Regions from separate parts of the Hydrogenophaga sp. UC242_53 genome, predicted to be linked through region 3. Evidence: predicted binding sites of a transcription regulator. Region 3 holds the regulator's gene; each other region holds the start of a gene.
What was found. Region 3 encodes LexA, which represses DNA repair genes until DNA is damaged. Its sites were predicted from a motif close to ACTGTATNNNNATACAGT; they were not measured.
Positions count from the first base shown of each region.

Region 1: the regulator LexA is predicted to act here: its motif matches at 3,357-3,374, upstream of ACFJI0_RS22545 (LexA family protein).
Region 2: the regulator LexA is predicted to act here: its motif matches at 3,335-3,352, upstream of recA (recombinase RecA).

Region 1 covers NZ_CP170552.1:4,477,500-4,483,033, reverse strand. The annotation lists gene ACFJI0_RS22560 (hypothetical protein) at 1-835, shown strand, start outside; gene ACFJI0_RS22555 (hypothetical protein) at 1,112-1,321, opposite strand; partial or broken gene ACFJI0_RS22550 (Y-family DNA polymerase) at 1,575-2,884, opposite strand; gene ACFJI0_RS22545 (LexA family protein) at 2,925-3,302, opposite strand; gene ACFJI0_RS22540 (SOS response-associated peptidase) at 3,410-4,081, shown strand; gene ACFJI0_RS22535 (DUF6527 family protein) at 4,361-4,666, opposite strand; gene ACFJI0_RS22530 (HesA/MoeB/ThiF family protein) at 4,702-5,534, opposite strand, start outside.
Region 2 covers NZ_CP170552.1:4,381,542-4,387,075, forward strand. The annotation lists partial or broken gene argC (N-acetyl-gamma-glutamyl-phosphate reductase) at 1-27, shown strand, start outside; gene ACFJI0_RS22065 (MFS transporter) at 129-1,688, shown strand; gene recX (recombination regulator RecX) at 1,698-2,159, opposite strand; gene recA (recombinase RecA) at 2,177-3,298, opposite strand; gene ACFJI0_RS22080 (MarR family transcriptional regulator) at 3,433-3,951, shown strand; gene ACFJI0_RS22085 (response regulator) at 4,051-4,725, shown strand; gene ACFJI0_RS22090 (sensor histidine kinase N-terminal domain-containing protein) at 4,841-5,534, shown strand, end outside.
Region 3 covers NZ_CP170552.1:2,284,314-2,289,847, reverse strand. The annotation lists gene ACFJI0_RS11425 (D-2-hydroxyacid dehydrogenase family protein) at 1-378, opposite strand, end outside; gene ACFJI0_RS11420 (hypothetical protein) at 495-647, opposite strand; gene lexA (transcriptional repressor LexA) at 1,002-1,679, opposite strand; gene ACFJI0_RS11410 (asparaginase) at 1,822-2,781, shown strand; gene ACFJI0_RS11405 (hypothetical protein) at 2,786-3,205, shown strand; gene ACFJI0_RS11400 (DUF6152 family protein) at 3,222-3,701, shown strand; gene adk (adenylate kinase) at 3,763-4,419, opposite strand; gene kdsB (3-deoxy-manno-octulosonate cytidylyltransferase) at 4,576-5,361, opposite strand; gene ACFJI0_RS11385 (Trm112 family protein) at 5,358-5,534, opposite strand, start outside.

The DNA.
Region 1 (5,534 bases), 2.2 Mb from region 3:
TCAATTCGGAACTACTCAGCGCATTCGAGCAGCTTTGAGATTGCTTAGTCACATCAAGTTCTATCCCCTGTGGGAACTTTCCCAGTCGATAGAGCGGACGCTTGAAGCGCAGCTTGCTCTCACCCAGGAGAAACAACTGGTCATTGCTACTTTCGGTGAGCACACCGGAAGCGCAGCGATCATGAACTACTTGGTTTCACACTCGACACTTTCGAGCAGGCTCAAGTTCGAACCCAATCTACCAGCGGCTCTTAAGGCGACTCCGGCCGACGGTTCCATCTACATCGTTGACGACTGCTTGTTGAGCGGCACGCAGGGGCTTAACACGCTCGGCGATTTGATGGGTACGCGGGTGCGCAAGAGCCACCACACCGTGCACGCACCAAGCCTTTCTGCCGGGGACAGAAGGCGCCTTGAAAACAGACAGCTGCGCTTTTGCTACGGTGTCTCTATGGACGTTGGATTGACGCGCTTCCTGGGCGAAGAGTACGCAAGTACTGGCCTCGACAAGCAGCGGGCAAAAGTGCTATCTGGCGTGATTGAACCTTCCAGCTCCAAGATCTTCGAGCCTCTTGGCCCCGTTGGCTGGGCGAACGAAGCAGAACGAGATGACATGAAGTCATTCTGCGAAGATGTCGGGTACAAGATCCTGAAGCGTCGCGCCACCGAAAAGACTTGGACTGATGAGCGACGCAAGGAGAGTGCCCTTGGCTTCTCAGATATGCAGCGGCTGCTTGTCTTTCCATATAACGTGCCAAAGACTACGCTGACTCTGCTCTGGGAGAGGTGCTCAGAAGACTTTAAGTGGCGGCCGCTTTTTCCAGGCTTTGACTAAGGGGCGCGTTGAGGCTGTGGCAGCGGGCCAAACAGTCTGCCCGCCTCTCAGTGCTTCAGTTGCCCACAGATCCAGTTCGTCCGGCGTCATCCTCTCGCTGTGTTGTCTATCGGCGGAACGGCGTGCCGACCGGATGATGGCCGGTGCAGCCTGTCGCCTGCAGCGATCAATAGCCGGTTCTGGCAAATGCCGCCGCTCCAGTATCCGCACCCGAATGACTCAGATCAGTCTGGAACAGTCACCCAGCCATTCAACGTGCCCGGTATCTATGTGACGTCACAGCGGGCTTGGCGAGCGATAGACCTTCACTGGACCTGCGCCCTTGTACACCACCTCGCCGTTTGCAATCACGATCACGAGCACGGTCTCCAAGCTGGGCAACTCGATGACGTGGTACTCGTGCGGTTCCAGTGGCAAGCGAGTCTCGCGGTAGCGGGTCACACCATCGGTTGTGGGATGCCATAGCGGCGTCGGATGCTGGTTCATCAAAATGGCGCAGCGGATACGAACACTTCGACCGGCCCTGGACCTTGATACACCGCTTCACCGGTGGCCCCTATCCGCACGATCCACCAGTCATCTCGCTGCTCCACCTCATACGCGACCGCAGGCAACTCGAGCACCGTCTCCACCGGGAAAGGGAGTCCATCCGGTACTGGGTGTCGCAGCAGTGTGGGATGCCCTGGAGGAAAGTTCACGGTGGGCATCATACGGGTGGGGGTATGACAATCGGCTCTGCTCACGCCCTCGCCACGGGCACATCCTCAAGCCGTGTCGTGTACTGAGGCGTACGGCGCTCCTGCTTCATGCCCCACACCCGCTGAGGACCGACCTTTCCTGTAGATGCGGTGTGTACCGTGCCTTTGCCGTATCGCCCGTTGATCGCATCCATCGCGCCCATGAGCTGTGAACGATCGCGCTTCGGCTCGTCGTCCGCAGGCGTCTCCAGATCCAGCTCACGTTGCAGCACATCTGCGGATTGCAGGTCCACCAGGATGACCCCGGCCTTGATGAACCGGTACCCTGGCACGTACATGTACCGCATGCCGTCCGCAGCGGCCTGAGCCAGTGCCAGCGTGTCGTCGGTGGGTCGGCGCAGGGGTACCACCACGCTGCGGGAGAGTTGCGGCCCGGGCCGATAGGGTGAGGTGTGCATGAACACCAGCAGCTCGGTGGCCAGGCTCTTCTGCGAGCGCAGCTTCTCGGCCGCTCGCCCGGCATACTCACTCACCGCTTCGATAAGGGGCGCCAGTTCGTGCATGGGCTTGCCGAACGACCGCGTGCAGGCGATTTGCTGTTTTTGTCCGGGCGCGTCGTCGAGCTCAATGCAGGGCTGCCCCTGGAGCTCGCGCACCGTGCGCTCCAGTGTCACGCCCCATCGGCGGCGGATGGTGGCCGGGTCCATGCGCGTGAGATCCAGGACGGTGCGCACGCCTTCCTCCTGGAGTTGCTTGCCGATGCGGGGTCCCACGCCCCAGACGGCACCCACTTCGGAGGCCCGGAGCACGTCCTCCAGGTCTTGCGCAGGCAAAGTCGCCAGGTTGCACACCTGCGTCAACTCGCTGGGGTAGCTACCAGGCTTGCGTTCCGCGGTCTTGGCGATGTGGTTCGCCAGCTTGGCCAGGGTCTTGGTTTGTGCGATGCCGATGCAGCATGGAATGCCGACCCACTGCAGGATGCGTTCACGAACCGTCTTGGCCCGCTTCACCAGATCACCGCGTACACCCTGCAGTCCAATGAAGCTCTCATCGATCGAATAGATCTCCTGGGTGGGGCCCAGCCCCGCGGCCAGGCTCATCATCCGGTCGCTCATGTCGCCGTACAGCGTGAAGTTGGCCGACAGAGCCACCAAACCCGCTTCCTGCTCCAGATGCTTGATCCCGAACCAGGGGGCGGCCATCTTTATGCCCAGGTCCTTGGCTTCGTTGGAGCGCGCGATGGCGCAACCGTCGTGTTGGAGAGAACGACGACAGGCCGGCCGTTCAGGCTGGGCCGGAACACCCGCTCGCACGAAACATAGAAATTGTTGCCATCGACCAGGGCGTACATGGCCGCATCGCTCGCGTCGGGTGGAAGGGGTGGAAGGGGTTCAGACGGCGAAGCGCTTGATGCAGGAACTGACCACACCCCACACTTCGATCGTCTGACCGTCCCGGGGCACGATGTCCGGGAAGGTGGGGTTGGCCGCCTTGAGGCGAACCCGCCCCGCGCGCTGGTGCAGATACTTCACCGTGAACTCGCCATCGACCACGGCCACGACCACCTGGCCATGGTGGGGTTTGATGGCTCGGTCAACCACCAGCGTGTCACCGTCGTCGATGCCGGCGTCCCGCATGGAGGTGCCCGCCACGCGCAGCAGGAAGGTTGCCTGGGGGTGCGTGACCAGGATCTGGGTCAGGTCCAGCCGGTTGACCGAGAAGTCCTCGGCCGGCGACGGAAACCCTGCGCGCACAGGAGCAGCGGGCATAGGCAGCTCGAGCGGGGACGCCATAAAGGTCACGGGCGTTGAGCTGGTACAGATACTGTTCATATGTACAGTATACGGCGGCAGGCCGTTTCCGACCAGAATTCCCCATGTGTTCGAACTATGTGGCCGTGACCAGCACGGAGCGCCTGCGGATGTACTTCGGTGTGGAGGCGCCACCGCCCACGGTGAAGGCCGAGGTCTGGCCGATCTATGAGGCTCCCTTCATCCGCCGGCATCCGAACAAGGATGTGGGCGACGAGGCCGTTCCCCCGCGCGAGGTCAAGGCTGGTCTCTTCGGAATGATTCCGCACTGGGCGGGTGAACTTAGCTTCGGGCGGCGGACCTATAACGCCCGGTCAGAGACGGTGGCGGAGAAGCCCAGTTTTCGGGATGCCTGGCGCAACGGTCAGCACTGCGTCGTGCCCGTGGAGTACATCTACGAGCCCGACTGGCGCAGTGGTGTGGCGGTTCCCACACGCATCCAGCGCAAGGATGGCCTGCCCATGGGCATCGCCGGGCTGTGGACCAGCAACCGCAAGGCAACGGGCGATGAGGTGTTCAGTTTCACCATGCTCACCGTCAATGCCGACGACCACGAACTGTTCAAGCACTTTCACAAACCACAGGATGAGAAGCGCATGGTGGTGATCCTGCATGCCGACCAGTACGACACCTGGCTCGATGCGCCGACTGCGCGTTCGATGGAGTTCATGCGGCAGTTTCCTGCGCACTTGCTGATCTCAACGCCGGAGCCTGAGAGGGGAAAACGTCAAAGGTGAAGTTCGGATCACGCGTGTATGCGGATTGGGCCGCCCAAGCAAAGGTCCCACGCCTACTTTGAAGTCGGCTTAAGGCTGACGGTGGTCGTTCGACGAAGTCGACGGGAAAGACGGCCTCCGACCCAAAGCGGACCCATCCCTAGGCGAAGCTAGCCGTCAGCGCGTTGAGCCGCCTCATACTCCAAGTCAGTCTATACACATTCGCCCGTTCTCGGCCGCACAGCGCTCTGAACTCCGCACGAACCTTGTCCAGTGCGGACGCACGCTGTCATCGACAATCTACGAGTCCTGTGGATAGGCCCAAAGCACCTTTCCTTTCTTGATGTAGAAGTGACTGCGACACCCCTTGGTCCGCCAAACAGACGGCCACAGAGAGATCGAGCCCAGCGGGTGGATGGCGTGTCGCCATCTCGGGTTGTCGTTCTCGATCAAACTGAGCGTGATGACGTCACCGCATCCACATGGACAGATGAGCTGCGCGGACCAAGGCTTCGGTTGTTCCCCGATCAAGTAGACAAAGCCGGGACGGGTCACAGGCGGCGGATCCTCAGCCCACGCATAGACGTACTTTAGGCGCGGGTCCATTACAAGCCTGAAGGCACGCGCAAGACGACCCAATATCATGATTTGGCTCCGGCGCTGAGTTCGGGCATGTCGAGCATGGGTTCGACGTCTCCTCGGCCCACGTGGCGCTTGAAGACCGGACAAGGTGGTCCGTCCGTTTCGCCCGCGAATATGCCATGCGACAGACTGACTCGAAAAGTTGCGGTGTCTCCGTTGGAGTCCATGCGGTAAGGATGCAGGCGCGCCAGGAACTCATTGATCGCCAGGCTCGCGATCAGCATGTTCAATTGAATGACGGCCGGCTGGTCCTCATTGACGCCCTTGATATAACCCTCGCCTAAGAGCTTGCGGTATTCGCCGGGATCCGTGCGATAGAGTCCAGCGACGCGGACCTGCTCCATGGTGAACAGGTGGCGGCTCAGCAGGCTCGATCCGCCGGGCTGGAGGTAGTGAACCGTACCGCACACCTGGTCGACACCACCGGCGCCGTCGGCGTCGATGCGCACCCCCAAGTCGAAATAGGGAATGGCATAAAACGAGGCCAGCTTGTTCAGCGCAAACCGCCCGTCTACCGAGTCCATACAGCCGAAGAGGACGTCGCAACTCGCCAGCGCTCGCACCACCTCGCGGTTGAATAGGATGCTCTGGAACGCCAGCACGTCTGTGCCCAACTCCAGTTGAGAGATGGTTCGCCGCGCGAGTTCGACTTTGGGCAGCCGGGCAGCGACGTCGGCCATCGTTGAATTCAGGATCCGGTTGAGATTCTTGCGTTCAACGACGTCAGGGTCGACCAGCACCAGCGATCCGACGCAGTTGCGCGCCAGCTGCTCGATGACCGGGCTTCCCGTTCCCGAGCACCCGACAACCCCGACGCGCAAACGGGTCAACT
Region 2 (5,534 bases), 2.1 Mb from region 3:
AACCTGAAGCTGATGCTCGGCCTGTAAGGCTGAGCGGCGGGTTGTCGAAACGCCCGGCCCTGGTTCGTCGTACCCCAGGATGGCGCCGGATCTCGGCGCGGTCCACCGCCGAACCTCGAGGAAACCCCATGCCTGCCACTCCGCCAGCCATCGAGATCGCTCCACCCCGGGCCACGCGCCGCGAATGGGTGGCGCTGGGCGTGATCGCCCTGCCCTGCCTGGTCTATGCCATGGACCTCACGGTGCTCAACCTCGCGCTGCCCGCCATCAGCGCCGACCTGCGGCCTTCGTCCGCGCAACTGCTCTGGATCATCGACATCTACGGCTTCATGGTCGCCGGCCTGCTGATCACCATGGGCACGCTGGGCGACAAGATCGGGCGGCGCCGGCTGCTGATGATCGGGGCGATGGCGTTCGCGGCCGCCTCGGTGGCGGCGGCCCTGTCCACCACCGCGCAGGCCCTCATCGCCACGCGCGCGCTGCTCGGCATCGCCGGCGCCACGCTGGCGCCGTCCACGCTCTCGCTCATCTCCAACATGTTCCGCGACGAGCGCGAGCGCCGCATCGCCATCGGCATCTGGATCTCGAGCTACTCGGTGGGTGGCGCGATCGGCCCGCTGGTGGGTGGCGTGATCCTGCAGTACTTCGCCTGGCCCGCGATCTTCTGGGCCGCGGTGCCGGTGATGTTGCTGCTGTTGGCGGTGGGCCCCTTCCTGCTGCCCGAGTACCGCGACCCCGAGGCGGGCCGGCTCGACCTGGGCAGCGTGGCGCTCTCGCTCACCGCCGTGCTCGGCGGCGTGTTCGCGCTCAAGCAGGCGGCCGAAGGCCATGTGGACGCGCCGACCTGGGTGGCTGCGGCGCTCGGCCTCGCGGCGGGCGTGGCCTTCGTGCGGCGCCAGCGCCGCATCGCCTACCCGCTGCTCGACCTGCGGCTGTTCGGCCAGCCCCGCTTCGCGGCCGCCATCTGCACCTATGCCCTTACCTCGTTCGCGATGTTCGGCGTCTACATCTTCATCTCGCAGCACCTGCAGCTGGTGCTGGGCCTCTCGCCCCTGGTGGCGGGCCTGTGCACCGTGCCCTGGGCCCTGTCGTTCGTGGTCGGTTCGATGCTGACACCGGCCATCGCGCAACGTTGTTCGGCGCCCCGCACCATGGTGACGGGGCTGGCGGTGGCAGCGGTCGGCTTCGCGGGCGTGGCGCTGGTCGATGGCCCCCATGGCCTTGCCGCGCTGGTCGTGGGCATGACGCTCATGGGCATCGGCATGGCGCCGGTGTTCACGCTGGGCAACGACATCGTCATCAGCTCGGCGCCGCCCGAGCGCGCGGGCGCGGCATCGGCCCTGTCGGAGACCAGCGCGGAGCTGTCCGGCGCCCTGGGCATCGCGGTGTTCGGCAGCATGGCCACGGGCCTCTACCGCGCCGGCATGGCGGGCCAGTTGCCGGCGGGCCTGCCCCAGGAGGCCGTGGCCGAAGCCTCGACCCTGGGCGGCGCGCTGCGGGTCGCCGAAAGCCTGCCCGCGCCGCTGGCCGAGGCCCTGGGGCTGGCCGCGCGCACCGCCTTTGTCGATGGGCTGCAGGCCGCCGCGGTGCTGGGCACGGGCATCATGGTGGCCAGCGGCCTGCTGGCCTGGCGCATGCTGCGCCCGCCCCGGGCGCCGGGCGGCGCCTCGGCCACCCAGCCACGCTGACGCGCGCGTTCAGTCCTCGCTGTCGTCGGCCGGAGCGCCCTTCACCACGCGCCGCACCACCTCGGCGCCAAAGCCGCGCGTGAGCAGGAAACGCATCTGCTTGCCGCGCTCGGCGGCGTCGGCCGGCGGTCCGGCGAAGCGCTTGCGCCAGACCTCGCGCGCGCGCGCTTCTTCTGAGCCCTGCAGGCCCGCCACCGCCTCGGCCACCGCCTGCGGGTCCAGCCCCTTGGCCTGCAGTTCCTGGCGCACGCGAGACGCGCCCAGGCGGGCCGAGCGCCGGTGCAGCACCGACTCCAGCACGCGCTGCTCGTTGATGAAGCCTTTGGCCTCCAGCTCGTCCAGCGCTTTCGCCAGCTCGCCGGGCTCGGTTTCGTGCACGCTCAGCTTGCGCTGCAACTCGGCGCGTGAATGTTCGCGCCCGGCGAGCAGGCGCAGCGCACGGCCTTTGAGGGAAATCTGGTCGAAGGCCATGCGCGCAAGGGCGGGGATCAGGCCGCCGGCGTGGCGTCAACGTCCTTGGCCTTGGCCGCCTTCTCGGCCTTTTCGGCCTTGCCGCCCTTGGCGGGCGCCGGCGCTTCGTCCACCGGCAGCAGCGGCACGCCCAGCTCGGTGCGCACCTTGTTCTCGATCTCCACGCGCAGTTCGATGTTCTCGCGCAGGAATTCGCGCGCATTGTCGCGGCCCTGGCCGATCTTCTCGCCGTTGTAGGCGTACCAGGCGCCCGACTTCTCGATCACGCGGTGCACCACGCCCAGATCGAGGATCTCGCCCTCGCGGCTGATGCCTTCGCCGAACAGGATGTCGAACTCGGCCGTCTTGAAGGGTGGCGAGACCTTGTTCTTGACCACCTTGACCTTGGTCTCGTTGCCGATCGCTTCCTCGCCCTTCTTGATCGTGCCGGTGCGGCGGATGTCCAGGCGCACCGAGGCGTAGAACTTCAGCGCGTTGCCGCCGGTGGTGGTTTCGGGGCTGCCGAACATCACACCGATCTTCATGCGGATCTGGTTGATGAAGATGACCATGCAGTTGGTCTTCTTGATGTGCGCCGTGAGTTTGCGCAGCGCCTGGCTCATCAGGCGGGCCTGCAGGCCGGGCAGCGAATCGCCCATTTCGCCTTCGAGTTCGGCCTTGGGCGTGAGCGCGGCCACCGAGTCGACCACGATCAGATCGACCGCGCCGGAACGCACCAGGCTGTCGACGATCTCGAGCGCCTGCTCGCCGGTGTCGGGTTGGGAAATGAGCAGGTCCTGCAGGTTCACACCGAGCTTCTGCGCGTACTGGATGTCCAGCGCGTGCTCGGCATCGACGAAGGCGCACTGGCCGCCGAGCTTCTGCATTTCGGCAATGACCTGCAGGGTCAGCGTGGTCTTGCCCGAGGATTCCGGGCCGTAGATCTCGACCACGCGGCCCTTGGGCAGGCCGCCGACGCCCAGGGCGATGTCCAGGCCCAGCGAGCCGGTGGAGACGACCTGGATGTCCTCGATCACCTCACCCTCGCCCAACCGCATGATGGTGCCCTTGCCGAACTGCTTTTCGATCTGGGCCAGCGCGGCCTGCAAGGCCTTGGCTTTTTCGCTGTTGAGGGGGTTGTTCTTGACGGCTGCGTCCATGAGGGGCTCCTGAGCGGGTGGTAGAGGTTCGCAAAGCCTGTAAATGCGTACAGGCTGGATGCTTGAGCAGGAGTTTACAGGCAGGTTGAATTCGAACAAGGCGTTATTTGGTCAGTTTGCCTTACCATCAGCGAATGCCCGACACCGCCCCTGTTTTGCCCGACGACCGCTGGCGCGGCGGCCACCTGGGGCGCCTGATGGGCCTGGCGCTGCGCCGCTTCGACGAGCGCGTGCTCAGCCTGATGGCGCACGACGCCAACGTGCCGCTGGCGCTCTCGCACCTGGCGGCGCGGGCGCAGGTGGGCGCCGCGCACATCCACATCACGCGCCACCTGGGCCTGCACGGCTCGCGCCTGACCGAGCTGGCGCACCAGGCGGGCATGAGCAAGCAGGCCATGGGCGACCTGGTGACGCAGTGCGAGGCCTGGGGCCTGGTGCGGCGCGAGGCGGACGCGCGCGATGCGCGGGCACGGCGCATCGTGTTCACCGACACCGGCCTGCTGTGGCTGGAGGCGTTCCGCCAGGCCGTGGCCCAGGCCGAGGCGGAATTCCGCGCCCAGGTGGGCGACGCGGTGCGCACCGTGGTGGCGCTCGGCCTGGAGGCCTATGGCTCGGAATCACCCGGCGCGCGCGCGGCCGTGCCACCCCGCTGAACACCGTGCCGCAGGGGCCTGCGCGGCCTAAAATGGTTCGCCCGATGCCGGGCATCCCCGATGAAGCGCTGCCCCGGCAGCCACCCAGGAGACCTTCCCATGCGCATCCTGATTGCCGAAGACGACCACGTGCTGGCGGACGGCCTGCTGCGCAGCCTGCGCGCCGCCGGCGCGGCGGTGGATCACGTTACCAGCGGCACCGAGGCCGACGCCGCCCTGCTGACCAACAACGAGTTCGACCTGCTGATCCTGGACCTGGGCCTGCCCCGGCTGCACGGCCTGGAGGTGCTCAAGCGCCTGCGTTCGCGCGGCTCCACGCTGCCGGTGCTCATCCTCACCGCGGCCGACAGCATCGAGGAGCGCGTCAAGGGCCTGGACTACGGCGCCGACGACTACATGGCCAAGCCGTTCTCGCTGCAGGAACTCGAAGCCCGCGTGCGCGCGCTCACCCGGCGCGGCATGGGCGGCTCCACCAACACCATCCGCCACGGCCCGCTCGAATACGACCAGGCCGGCCGCGTGGCCACCATCGACGGCAAGATGGTCGAGCTCTCGGCGCGTGAACTCGGCCTGCTGGAGGTGCTGCTGCAGCGCGCCGGGCGCCTGGTGAGCAAGGACCAGCTGGTCGAGCGCCTGTGCGAGTGGGGCGAAGAGGTGAGCAACAACGCCATCGAGGTCTACATCCACCGCCTGCGCAAGAAGATCGAGAAGGGCCCGATCCGCATCGCCACCGTGCGCGGTCTGGGCTACTGCCTTGAAAAAATCGCCGGCTGAAACCGAGGCTTTGATCGAGGCCGCACCGCCGCCGGTGGCGGGCCGCCCCATCCCGAAGTCGTTCGGCCTGTTCCAGCGCGAACAGCGCAGTCTGTTCGGCGAGATCCTGGACTGGATGCTCACGCCGCTGCTGCTGCTGTGGCCGCTGTCGCTGGCCCTGACCTGGTTCGTGGCCCAGGGCATCGCGAGCAAACCGTTCGACCGTGCGCTGGAGTTCAACCTGCAGGCGCTCACGCAGTTCGTGGCGAACCAGAACGGGCAGATCAGCTTCAACCTCAACGCGCAGGCGCGCGACCTGCTGCGCGCCGACGACAGCGACCTCGTCTACTACCAGGTGATCGACCCGCGCGGCAAGCTCGTCAGCGGTGAGCTGGACTTTCCCCGCCCGCGCGAGGACGAGACGCCCGAGGCCGGCCGCGTGCTGCTGCGCGACGACGTGGTGCGCGGCGACGAGGTGCGGGTGGCCTACACCTGGCTCGAACGCAACGACGCCCAGCACCTGGTGCTGATGCAGGTGGCCGAGACGCGCGGCAAGCGCTCCACGCTGGCGGCCGAAATCATCAAGGGCGTGATGGTGCCGCAGTTCGTCATCCTGCCGCTGGCCGTGCTGCTGGTGTGGCTGGCGCTGGTGCGTGGCATCCGCCCGCTCAACGAGCTGGAGCAGCGCATCCGCGCGCGCAAGCCCGACGACCTGAGCCCGATCGAGGAGTCGGCCATCCCGCAGGAGGTTGCGCCGCTGGTGTCGTCGATCAACGACCTGCTCACGCGCCTGAAGGCCTCGCTCACCACGCAGCGGCGCTTCCTGGCCG
Region 3 (5,534 bases):
GTTGGAGACGTATTGCGGGATGCGGCGCATGGCCGCAAGCATCAGGGCCCAGGTGAGCTCGGCGGTGGAGACGGGTGAACCCACGCCCTCGGCCACCGCGATGCCACGCTCGGTGCAGGCATTGACGTCCACATGCCCGCCCACGCGCCCGGTCTGGGCGATGAGTTTGAGCCGGGGGAGTTTTTCAACCAGTTGACGGGTGATGGCGGTGCGTTCCCGGATCAGGACCAGCACATCGGCATCGCGCAATCGGATGGACAGCTGGCCCACGCCCTTGACCGTGTTGGTGAAGACTTTGGCCGGGTAAGGCTCCAGTTTCTCGGCACACCGCAGTTTGCGCACAGCGTCCTGATAGTCATCAAGGATCACAATATTCATGACCCTATTGTGCCTTCACCTCCCAGGCCTTCCGGGCCGCTGACCCCTGGTTACAAGCAGGCACGGCGCGCCGGGAGCCTGGAGGATGGCCGTGTGCTCGCTGGCGGCGGCCGAGTTCAGGCCGCGCGCGTGGACAGCTGGCGTTCCTGGTCGGCCAGTCGATCGAGTTCGGCGCACACATCGTTGATGCGGCCCGAGATCACCAGCCTGACACCGGCCCGGTGCGCCGCCGCGGGGCCGGTCTGCTGCAGCACGCGCACGCGAGGCACAGGGTCCGCTGCCGGTGGCACGGCCCGCAAGACAAGTGGACTGCGGGCCGTGCTGGCGCGCTTGAGCCACCCGGCACGCGCAAAGCGCTGTACAACCTGCGTGCGCACGGGCTCGTTGGCGGCCGTTGCCCGGCGAAGGGCGGGAGAGGGCAACCAGCAGTCGATCAACTGCAAAGGGGCGCGCCACGTGTTGGTGTTGAAAATTTTTCCCATGCGAAACTCCATTGGGTGGGGTTGAACACAGGCAGGATTGCAAAATCAAACGCCTTCGCAGGGATGTGTCCTTGTGGTGGGTTGTGCACCCACCGGGACCAAACGCCCGCCACCTGCTGAGGCGACACGGACCGGGATCGGTCAGAGCTGGAAGCTGTTGCGGATCAGGCCCACGGCGAGTCCTTCGATTTCGAATGGCTCGCCCGGTTCGACGACGATGGTCTTGTAGTCGGGGTTTTCCGCGTGCAATTCAATCAGGTGCTGGCGCCGCATGAAGCGTTTGACGGTGACGTCGTCACCCAGGCGGGCCACCACGATCTGGCCGTTCTTGGCTTCCTTCGTGGCCTGCACGGCGAGCAGATCGCCGTCCATGATGCCGATGTCGCGCATGGACATGCCACGCACCTTGAGCAGGTAGTCGGGCGTGCGCTGGAACAGGCTGCGCTCGACCTGGTAGGTCTGGTCCACATGCTCCTGCGCCAAGATGGGCGAACCGGCTGCGACGCGACCGATCAGGGGGAGCACCAGCTGGGCCAGGCTGGGGATCGGCAGTGTAAGCTGGCGCCCGCGCGAATCGTTGATGGACTGCAGGTCTTCGCTGCGCAGGCGGATGCCTCGCGAAGTGCCACTGACCAGTTCGATCACGCCCTTGCGTGCCAACGCTTGCAGATGCTCTTCGGCGGCATTGGCCGACTTGAACCCGAGTTCGCTGGCGATTTCGGCACGGGTGGGCGGTGCGCCGGTGCGTGCGATCGCCGTCTGGATCAATTCCAGAATCTGTTGCTGCCGGGCGGTGAGCTTCGGTGCGGTATGGGGCATGTCGAGCATGAGGACCTCGTCGTGAACGTGGTGGCCAAGGGGAACGCCATCTGGGAAGACAGGAACAATGCGGGAAGTGGCTGATACCTGTTTTCTTATCCAGTATCTGTATTTTTAACCAGTTTTCAAGGATTGGCAAGTGGTGGACACAAATCAGGGCCGGCGGCTCGTGATCCTGGGCACGGGCGGCACCATCGCCGGGCGTGCGGCGCAGGCGGGCGACAACGTGGGCTACGTGGCGGGGCAGGTCGGCGTGGCCGATCTGGTGGCGGCCGTTCCGGCTTTGGCCGGCGTGCCGTTGGAGGTGGAGCAGGTCGCCCAGATCGACAGCAAGGACATGGGCCTGCCGGTGTGGCAGGCCCTGGCGGCACGGCTCCAGGCGCATCTGGACGATCCCCAGGTGTCGGCGGTGATCGTGACGCACGGCACCGACACCCTGGAGGAAACGGCGTTCGTGCTGCAGCGCCTGCTCCAACCCACCAAGCCTGTGGTGCTGACCTGCGCGATGCGCCCGGCTTCCGCGCTGGTGCCGGATGGGCCGCAGAACCTTGCCGACGCGCTGGCCGTGGTGCGGCATGGGGAGGCCGGCGTGGTGGTGGTGTGTGCCGGACAGGTGCACGGCGCGCTGGAGGTGGCGAAGGAGCACACCTACCGCCTGGACGCTTTTGACTCTGGAGACGCGGGGCCGCTGGCTTGTGTGGAGGAGGGGGAGGTGCGCCGTTTCCGATCCCGGGGCGCCTCCGTTGCTTCCCACGATCCAGCCCCGCTGGCCCGCTTCCTGGCGGCCGACGCCCTGCCTCGGGTCGAACTGGTGACCAGCCATGCCGACGCGGACGGCAGCCTGGTGCGGGCCTTGATGGCGCCAGGCGCCGCCCGTCCCTTGCGGGGCATCGTGGTGGCCGGCACGGGCAACGGTACCGTTCACCAGGCGCTGACCGATGCGCTGAATGCCGCGCAGGCACAACGGGTGCGGGTGGTGCTGGCGACGCGTTGTGCGCGCGGAAGGGTGGTGCCGCACGCTGGCCTGCCATTCGCGCACTCGGCCGGGCTCTCGCCGGTCAAGGCCCGGTTGGCGCTGGCGCTGGACCTGCTGATGGAATGACGCGATGTTCGCCGCGCTCGGTGCCCACGCCTGGGCGTACCCCATGCTGGAAGTGGCCCATCTGCTGGGCGTGGCGCTGTTGCTCGGCAACCTGACGCTGCTGGAACTGCGGGTGTTCGGCTGGGGCCAGAGCCTGCCTGTGGAGCCCCTGGCGAAACTGAGCCTGGGCCTGGTGGCGGTGGGTTTCGCACTGGCCGCCGTGTCGGGCCTCCTGATGTTCGGTACCCAGGCCGGGGAACTGCTGGCCAATCGCGTGTTCACAGCCAAGATGGTGTTGATCATGCTGGCGGGGTGCAACGCCGGCTGGTTCCACGCCCGCCGATCGCTGCAGCGCCAGGACCGCACTGCGCGCCTCTTGATGCTGCTGTCGTCGGCCTTGTGGCTGCTGGTGCTGACCTGCGGCCGTTGGATCGGTTACGTGTGATGGGAAGGAGATCTCCATGCAACGACGTGATGTGATTCGGACCGGGGCCTGGCTGGGCCTGGGGGGTTGGGGCGGTGGGGCGCTGGCCCACCATGGCTGGAGCAGCTTCGACCAGGACCGTCCGCTCTACCTGGAGGGGCGGGTGGTCGAGGTGAAGTGGCGCAACCCGCACGCCGAGCTGGTGCTGGAGCTGCCCGAGGCCCTGCGCCTGCCGGCCGACCTCGGCCAACGCCCTTTGCCCGCCCAGACGGCGGGCATCGACGGGCCCGCGCTGCTGGCCAAGACCGTGTTGCCCACGCGCCGCGACCGGCGCTGGGAGATCGAACTGGCGCCGCTGTTCCGGTTGGGGCAATGGCAGATGCCTGAGGTCAAGACCGGGGCCTCCCTGTCCACCGTGGGCTTCACGTTCAAGGACGAGAAGGGCGAAGCGATCCTGCGCGCCGAGTACGTGTTTCTGGAGGGCAAGGCCTACGGCCTGCGCTCCAGCCCGGCTTGAGCCCTCCTGAAAGCGGAACACCCGGCACGTGGCCGGGTGTTCTGCGGGAAGCCGGGGTGGCTTACTTCGACAGCGCCTCGAAGGCGCGCGCCGTGATGTCCTCGACCGAGCCCATGCCGCTGATGGCGCGGTACTTGGGCGCGGCGGCCGCGTCCGAGCGCGCCCAGCTGCTGTAGTAGTCCACGAGGGGACGGGTCTGTGCGCTGTAGACCTCGAGCCGCTTCTTCACGGTCTCTTCCTTGTCGTCTTCGCGCTGGATCAACGGCTCGCCGGTCACGTCGTCCTTGCCTTCCACCTTGGGCGGGTTGAACTTGACGTGGTAGGTGCGGCCCGAGGCGGGGTGCGAACGGCGGCCGCTCATGCGTTCGATGATGGCGTCGAACGGCACGTCAATTTCCAGCACGTAGTCCAGCTTCACGCCGGCGGACTTCATGGCATCGGCCTGCGGAATGGTGCGCGGGAAGCCGTCGAACAGGAAGCCGTTGGCGCAATCGGACTGGGCAATGCGTTCCTTGACCAGGTTGATGATGAGGTCGTCGCTGACCAGACCGCCGGATTCCATCACGGCCTTGGCTTGCAGCCCCAGGGGGGTGCCGGCCTTCACCGCCGCGCGCAGCATGTCGCCGGTGGAGATCTGGGGGATGCCGTATTTTTGGCAAATGAACGTGGCTTGCGTTCCTTTGCCGGCACCCGGGGCGCCCAACAGAATCAGTCTCATCGCTTTCCTTTTTTCAGAGTTTCAATGGCGTGGCCGCTTGTCTCGAGCGGCGGCCCCAGGGCGTGGGAGCCGGGGCGACCGGTCGAGGATAGCACGGGCACCCTTCGCTCTGGCTGACAGGAAAAGGGCTCCGACGCCCACCGCAAGGCCCGTAATTCAGGCCTTGGCGAGCAGCTCGCGCACCCGTTGAAGATCTTGCGGCGTGTCCACGCCGGGGCCCGGTGCATGGGCCGTCACGTGCACCGCGATGCGGTGGCCGTGCCAGAGCACGCGCAATTGCTCCAGCGACTCGATTGCTTCCAGCGACGAAGGCTCCAGCTGGGGAAACTGCCGCAGGAAGCCGGCGCGATAGGCGTAGATGCCGACGTGGCGCAGTGGCGCAGGGGTCGGCAGCGCGCTCATGGGCTGGCCGGGTGCCATGCCATCGCGCCACCAGGCGATGGGTGCGCGGCTGAAGTACAGCGCGGTGCCCATGCGGTCGAGCACCACCTTCACCACGTTGGGATTGAGGAAGTCGCTCGTGCTGTCGAGGGCGTGGGCGGCGGTGCTCATCACGCAATCGTCGCGGCGCCGCAGTTCGGCCGCCACGGCGTCGATCAGCGTCGGCTCGATCAGAGGTTCGTCGCCTTGCACATTGACCACCAATGCCTCATCCGCCAGGCCGAGCAGGGCGCAGGCTTCGGCCAGGCGGTCGCTGCCGGAGCGGTGGTCGGTTCGCGTGAGCAGGGCTTGCACGCCGTGGGCGGCGCAGGCGTCGACGATGCGCGGATCGTCGGCCGCCACCACGCAGCGCGAGGCGCCGCTCTGCATGGCGCGCTGCGCCACGCGCACCACCATGGGCACGCCGACGATGTCGGCCAGGGGTTTGTCGGGCAGGCGGGTGGAGGCCAGTCGGGCGGGAATGAGGACGGTGAAGTCGGCCGCCGCGGTGGGCAGGCTCATGCGAGCGGGGCGGGGGCCGATGGGCGCGCCGCTTCCTCTTCGCTGATCGTGCGGGCCTCGTGTTCGAGCAGGATGGGAATGCCGTCGCGCACCGGGTAGGCCAGGCGCGCGCTGCGCGAGAGCAGTTCCTGCTTGTCGCGGTCGAAGATCAGAGGGCCCTTGGTGACCGGGCA